DNA from 3 places in the Serratia aquatilis genome. Region 1 is predicted to be linked to each of the others. Evidence: predicted binding sites of a transcription regulator. Region 1 holds the regulator's gene; each other region holds the start of a gene.

Evidence for each region. Region 1 encodes Fur, which represses iron uptake genes when iron is present. Its sites were predicted from a motif close to ATAATAATGAGAACNACTATCAA; they were not measured.
Region 2: a site for Fur is predicted at 1,355-1,377, ahead of SAQUA_RS08015 (isochorismate synthase). Genes of this name have one in related genera too.
Region 3: a site for Fur is predicted at 1,483-1,505, ahead of fhuA (ferrichrome porin FhuA). Genes of this name have one in related genera too.

What each region holds. Positions count from the first base shown of each region.
Region 1 is NZ_CP173186.1:3,721,256-3,723,530, reverse strand. It holds gene SAQUA_RS16905 (family 20 glycosylhydrolase) at 1-871, shown strand, start outside; gene fur (ferric iron uptake transcriptional regulator) at 1,067-1,513, opposite strand; gene fldA (flavodoxin FldA) at 1,769-2,275, opposite strand, start outside.
Region 2 is NZ_CP173186.1:1,795,493-1,797,767, forward strand. It holds gene entS (enterobactin transporter EntS) at 1-275, shown strand, start outside; gene fepB (Fe2+-enterobactin ABC transporter substrate-binding protein) at 262-1,218, opposite strand; gene SAQUA_RS08015 (isochorismate synthase) at 1,414-2,275, shown strand, end outside.
Region 3 is NZ_CP173186.1:1,124,101-1,126,375, reverse strand. It holds gene fhuA (ferrichrome porin FhuA) at 1-1,451, opposite strand, end outside; gene mrcB (bifunctional glycosyl transferase/transpeptidase) at 1,709-2,275, opposite strand, start outside.

The DNA.
Region 1 (2,275 bases):
GCTTGAAGTCAGCCAACTGGTGAAAGCACAGGGTATCGACAGAATGCAGGCGTGGCAGGATGGGCTAAAGGATGCTAAAGATTCGCAGGCATTTGCCACCAAGCACGTTGCGGTGAACTTCTGGGATACCCTGTATTGGGGCGGCTTTGACTCGGCTAATGATTGGGCGAACAAAGGTTATGACGTGGTTATCTCCAACCCTGATTATGTCTATCTGGACTTCCCGTATGAAGTAAACCCGAACGAACGTGGTTATTACTGGGGAACCCGTTTCAGCGATGAGCAGAAAATCTTCAGCTTCGCGCCGAACAACTTACCGCAGAATGCCGAAACCTCGCTTGACCGTGACGGTAATCACTTTGCTGCCAAGAGTGACAAACCATGGCCTGGAGCCTACGGTCTTTCCGCCCAACTGTGGAGCGAAACCCAGCGCACCGATCAGGAAATGGAGTACATGATTTTCCCACGCGCCTTGTCTGTTGCAGAACGAGCCTGGCACCGTGCAAGCTGGGAGCAAGACTATAAAGCAGGCCGTGAATATAAAGGTGGCGAAACCCATCAGGTGGATACCCGGACGCTGGAAAAAGATTGGCTGCACTTTGCCAACCTGATCGGGCAACGTGAACTGGCCAAGCTGGATAAAGGCGGTGTGGGCTATCGCTTGCCAGTACCAGGGGCTCGCATCATCGGTGGCAAACTGGAGGCGAATATTTCTCTGCCAGGCTTGGGTATTGAATACTCAACCGACGGGGGTAAACAGTGGCAGCGGTATGATGATAAGTCGCGTCCGGCTGTGGCGGGGGAGGTGATGATCCGTGCGGTTAGCCCAGATGGCCAACGCTTCAGCCGTGCTGAGCCCGTTAAAGCATAACCTCAACACCTAGCCCATCCGCGCGTCAGCGGTTGGGCTAGGCCACGATCGAAAGCAGTATTCCATGAGTGTGCTATTACCTTGTTAGGCTTTCGTCCTTGATTTTCCCCGGCCTGTCCGGGTTTTTTTGTGACCCGCAGCAACAAAAAAACCGCCGTGTGATGCAGGCGGTTTTCTCAATGCGGTTAGCTGGTTTTATCTTTTATCGTGCAGTGACTCATCTGTACGACATTCGCCTACTTCACAGTGGCCATAAAGATACAGGCTATGATTGGTCAGTTTAATGCCGTGTTGCTTGGCGATATCACGCTGACGCACTTCGATTGACTCATCGCTGAATTCAATCACCTTGCCGCAATCCAGGCAAATGAGGTGATCGTGGTGATGCTGTTGGGTCAGTTCGAATACCGACTTGCCGCCTTCAAAATTGTGACGGGTGACAATACCTGCGTCATCAAATTGGTTCAATACGCGGTAGACGGTTGCCAAGCCGATCTCTTCACCCATGTCTATCAGCTTCTTGTACAGATCTTCCGCACTGACATGATGGCATTTCGGATCCTGCAATACTTCCAGGATTTTGAGTCGCGGAAGCGTGACTTTTAAGCCGGCCTTCTTCAATGCGTTGTTGTTGTCAGTCATGCGGGTTCAGTCCTGTTACTATGCAAATCAAGTTAAGGCGTTATCGCCTGTAGCAATCGGTCGGCACAAAGAGTTAATTGCGTCTCATTATAGAACCGGTTGCTGTAAATAGTAACCGTTAGTCATTAACAAAGCTATCTTTGCACTGAGGCATGCTGTGCTTGATGGGCTTTTAGGCTGTGCCCCTTAACTGACCGATGGCAGTGCAGTGGTGCAATTAAGGGGACACGGTACCATTTCGCTCAAGCCGCGTGTTTACCCGACGATATCGGCCAGGCTCAGTTCTTCACTGATTTGTTTGACCCAAGCCTCGACGCGCTCATTGGTCAATTCTGGTTGACGATCTTCGTCAATGGCAAGACCGACAAAATGATGATCATCAGCCAGCCCCTTGGACGCTTCGAAATGGTAGCCCTTAGTCGGCCAGTGGCCCACAATCGCTGCTCCACGTGGTTCAATGATGTCGCGGATGGTGCCCATGGCATCACAGAAGTATTCTGCATAGTCTTCCTGATCGCCACAGCCGAACAGCGCAACCAGCTTACCGTTGAAGTCGATGTCTTCCAGCGTTGGGAAGAAATCATCCCAGTCACACTGTGCTTCACCGTAGTACCAGGTTGGAATACCAAGCAGCAAAATATCAAATGCTTCCAGATCTTCTTTGCTGCTTTTGGCGATGTCGTGAATTTCAGCAACATCATTGCCGTATTTTTGGTGAAGAGTCTTCTGGATCATCTTGGCAATGTTTTCGGTATTGCCAGT
Region 2 (2,275 bases), 1.9 Mb from region 1:
AATACGGCTTGATACAGAACCTGACGCCGGACGCGTTTCTTGGCCGAATCAATGGCTTATGGACCGCGCAAAACGTAGTGGGCGATGCGCTTGGCGCACTGCTGCTGGGGGCGATGAGCGCATTTATGTTGCCAGCAATGACTTCGAGTAGCTTTGGCTTTGGTGCCGCGATACTGGCTGTGGTGCTGGCGTTTGTCATGCGTGGTTTGCGCAGGGTGAGTATGGGCGGGCAGGATGAGGAGTTCCAACCCGCCACGGCAGCTACGGAGAAATAAACAACTTTTCCAGACGCGTCAGCAGGTTGCTGGCGCTGTAATAATCCAGGCGAAAAGTATCGTTACCCAGTGCGTAGACCCGCTTGTTTTGTACCGCAGGCAGATGGGCCAGGAAACTGTTGCTTGTCAACCGTTGGGCGTCGCTTTCATCGTTGGCGAACAGCAGCAAGGTTTCACCATTCAGCCCATCGGCCAGGCTTTCTCCCCCCAGTTGGATAATGTCTCTGCGTGTTCCCTGGCTGGTGCTGGCATTAAGTTTCTCTGGCAGGGGAGCCAGCGTAAAACCTAACTGTTGCAGGAGTTGCCCCTGCGAGGAATCGGCGGTCCACAGATTGGCACTTTTGCCATCGCTACGAAATACCAGTGCCGAAACCGGCTGAGGCGGCAATGTCATCTGCTGTTTCAGTGCCTGTTCCCGTTGTTTAAATTCGGCAACGATTTTTTCCGCCTGTTGTTCATGACCCGTAGCTATTCCAAGGGTTTGAGCCAGTTCCTGCCAGCTTTTATCGTCGTAATTCACCACCAGTACCGGCGCGATAGCTGACAACTGTTCGTAAAGACGGATCGCTGAGTCGGCCCCGGTGGCGGACATTACGATCAAATCCGGCGCAACGCCAGCGATGGCTTCGGCATTGGGTTCACCGATGTATAACCGTTGCACCCCACGCTTGGCGGCGATCTCTCCCCATTGCAGGAAGAAACCCTGCTTATCAGACAGTTGGTTATTTGGTGTAGTAGCCCCACTGGCGATTACCGGTGCATCGATGGCTAACAGTGTACCGGTGACCGTTACGCTAGTGGAAACAATCCGCTCTGGGGGATGAGTTATAGTGATCACACCGTGCGAGGTTTCAATACTGCGTGGCCATGCCTGGGCTGCCGCTTGAGCCATGCTCAGGGTGAGCGCCCCCAAGAGCAGGCCAAATCGCAGGGTCTTTATCATTATCGCGATCCTCTTTGATGTTAATTATTATCATTCAAGTTATAAATGCCACAGAGTTTATACTTAAACTTTCCCATAAAGAAGCCTTCACCTTTATTGACATAGCAAATATTGAAAGGTACTTTATCGCGACTGAATATAAATGATAATCATTACCATAATCTATTATCATTAATGAAACGAGAGGAAGTACCTATGTACCTAGCCGTTAAGGGTGCCGAGCAGAAGAACCCGCAACACCGTGAGAGCCTGGCACAAGCCGCTATGCTAACTCCGACTTCAGGTTTCTTTTTTACTTCTCCTTTTCGTAGCCTGAGTACCCAGGGGTGTTTTGCCAAGATCGCTCAACCTGCCGTTGACGGTGAGGATCTGCAAGGCCAATTCCAGCAGACAATCCAACAGGCCTTTGCGCAAGCCCGTGCGGCGGGAATCAAGAGCCCTATACTGTGCGGCGCACTCCCTTTCGATACTCGTCAACCTTCCGCACTGTTCATTCCTGAGAAGACACAATGGTTTAAGCGAGAAGCATTTATGGCGGGCATGGAACCGGATGCGGGTGTGCTTCCCGAAATCGTCCATCAGGTAGAACTGCCGGAGCAGCAGCAGTTTATACAGATGGTGACAGAGGCAGTGCAGGCCACTGCCGGCGAACAACTGGATAAAGTAGTGCTTTCCCGTTTGCTGGAAATTGAAACCCGTGAACCGATAGATTGCCAGGCGTTAATGGCGTGCATCATTGCCCAGAACCCGAATAGCTTCCATTTCCATGTTCCACTGGAACAGGGGTCGTTGGTGGGAGCCAGCCCGGAGTTGCTGCTACGCAAATCTGGCAACCAGTTCCATTCCAATCCGCTAGCGGGATCGGCACCACGAGAAAATGATCCCCTACGCGACCGCCAGGCCAGCCAACGGCTGTTGGCCTCAAACAAAGATCGCTACGAACATCAGATTGTGACTGAGGGCATGCATCAGGTATTGGCTAAGCGTTGCAGCCATTTGCACATTCCAGCCAGCCCGGAACTGCTGAGTACCACTACGCTATGGCACCTTTCTACGC
Region 3 (2,275 bases), 2.6 Mb from region 1:
CTATTGGCAATGAGGGCATTTTGCCCCCGATCTTCGACGGTGCTCTTCGCCCAGTCGTAACGCGCACCCATCGTCAGAAACCACTGGTTCCACTCGGCCTGATCCTGCAGGTAAATGCCCACTTGCCGCTGACCATTCACTTTACTGGTCGGGTTTATTGCCCCTTCGATCGCGTTGCCAAATTGCGGATTAGACAGATCCAGAGGACTTGTTACCCCCCAGCCACCCTGAATATCATTACTCATGCGCATGAAATCCACGCCGCTCAGCAAAGTATGATCCACCCGCCCGGTTGTGAATCTGGCCTGCCCTTGAGTGTCAACACTGAAGCTATTCAGGCGCTCATTCGAAATAATATAATTGCGCTTTAGAGTGATATTGTCGGCGGCAACGCCGTTACCGTAAATGTTATTCTGGTTGGTATGAAGCTGCATATAACGCAGGTTCTGGCGCACCGTCCAGGTGTCATTGAAATCGTGTGACAGGCTATAACCAAACAGGCGTGTCTGGCGTGAATAGAAATTGCTCTTTTCACCCTCGTTAAAATCCGTTGGCAGCTTACCGTAAGGGGCGGTTTCCACCGTTCCTTGCATCGGTAACCAACCATAATAGCCAAGGTTGGGGTCATGCTGTAAATAGGCATAAAGCGTCAGGTTGGTCTGTGCATCGGGCTGCCAACTGAAGGAGGGGGCAATGGCGTAGCGTTTTAGCTTGGCCATCTGTTGCTGGTCGTCTGCGTCTTTTGCCAATCCTGTCAGACGGAATGAGTACTTCCCGTCATCATCCAGCGAGTTGCCAAAATCAAACCCGGTCTGAAACAGGTTATCTGTCCCCATTTTGAATTGTACTTCCTGCAGGCGTTCCGTCACCGGGCGCTTACTGACCAAAGCAACAATTCCCCCTGGGTTACTTTTACCGTAAAGGACTGAGGAAGGCCCACGTAAAACTTCTGCGCGCTCCAGAAAATAAGGATCAACCGAGACTTCATTAAAGTAGTCCCCCTGTAGCTTCAAGCCATTCAGATAGATATTTGAGTTAACTGAGCCAAACCCGCGAATGTAAACAGCGTCATAGACATTAGAACTCCCCCGGCTACCCACCATAACACCGGGAGTGGATCCCAAAGCCTGTTTAACCGAGGTAGGTTGCAGAAGGTCCATTTGTTCGCGTGTAACCACAGAGACCGATTGCGGCGTTTTGACTAACGGCGTATCAGTTTTGGTGGCGGTCGCACTCCTCTTGGCCACAATGGTACCCACTGGCCCCCAGGCACTTTCCTGTTGGGTGCCACCACCCCCCCCAACTACCGTCATAGTATCTGCATCAGTGGCAGCGGAACTCTGAGCCGCAACCGCTGGCAAGGCTAATGTTGCCGCAATCGTGGTGACTAATACGCTAACAGGGAAAAAGTCTGGTTTGGCTGGTGATGAGTAGTAACGCTTGGTCAACATATCTGGTTTCTCTGGTGTTATTTTATTACGAATAGAAATGATAATTATTATTATAAGCGCGAGATTTTATGCGCAAGCAAACGGGAACTACAAGAGGATTTATGTAAGAAAATAGCTATAGGAATAAATAAGATAGCGGCATTAACAGAAATTAAATAAAAAAAACCAGAATCATAAAAAAGCCCGCAACAGAAAGCTACGGGCTGAATAACAGAGTAAAACCAACTTACCACCATGCTTAACATGGCATCCGCCACTTACTGGCCGAACATATCCCTAATCCAGCCTGCAACACCATCGGCATCCTTCTGCTCGCCTTGCGGTTGCTGCTGAGCGGGTTGCTGCCCTGGTGCCTGGCAGAGTCCCTGTGGGTTTTCGGTCCAGACCGGGATAGTACGTGCCCCACTACCGCCACAAACAAAATTACCGGCAGCATCAATAGCCATCTGACTGATCCCTTCAGGCTGCTGCAACTTCAAGATCAACGGCGTCTGGTTTTCCAGATAGCGGCGATACAGGGTCAATGCACCGTTGGCACCGGTCAGTTTGGCTGGGCCGTTGTTGTCACGGCCCACCCAGGCGATCGCTACTTCCTTGCCATCGATACCGGCAAACCAACTGTCACGCAGATCGTTAGTGGTACCGGTTTTGGCTGCCAGATTGTAATTGGAGAACTTGACCGCCAGTGAACGAGAGGTGCCGCGAGCCACCCCCTGCTGCATCGCATACAGCGTCAGGTAAGCCGCTTGCGCTGGCACCACTCGCTGTGCCTGTGGGAAGCTCTGATACAATACGGAACCATCCTCCGCAATCACCGAACGCAC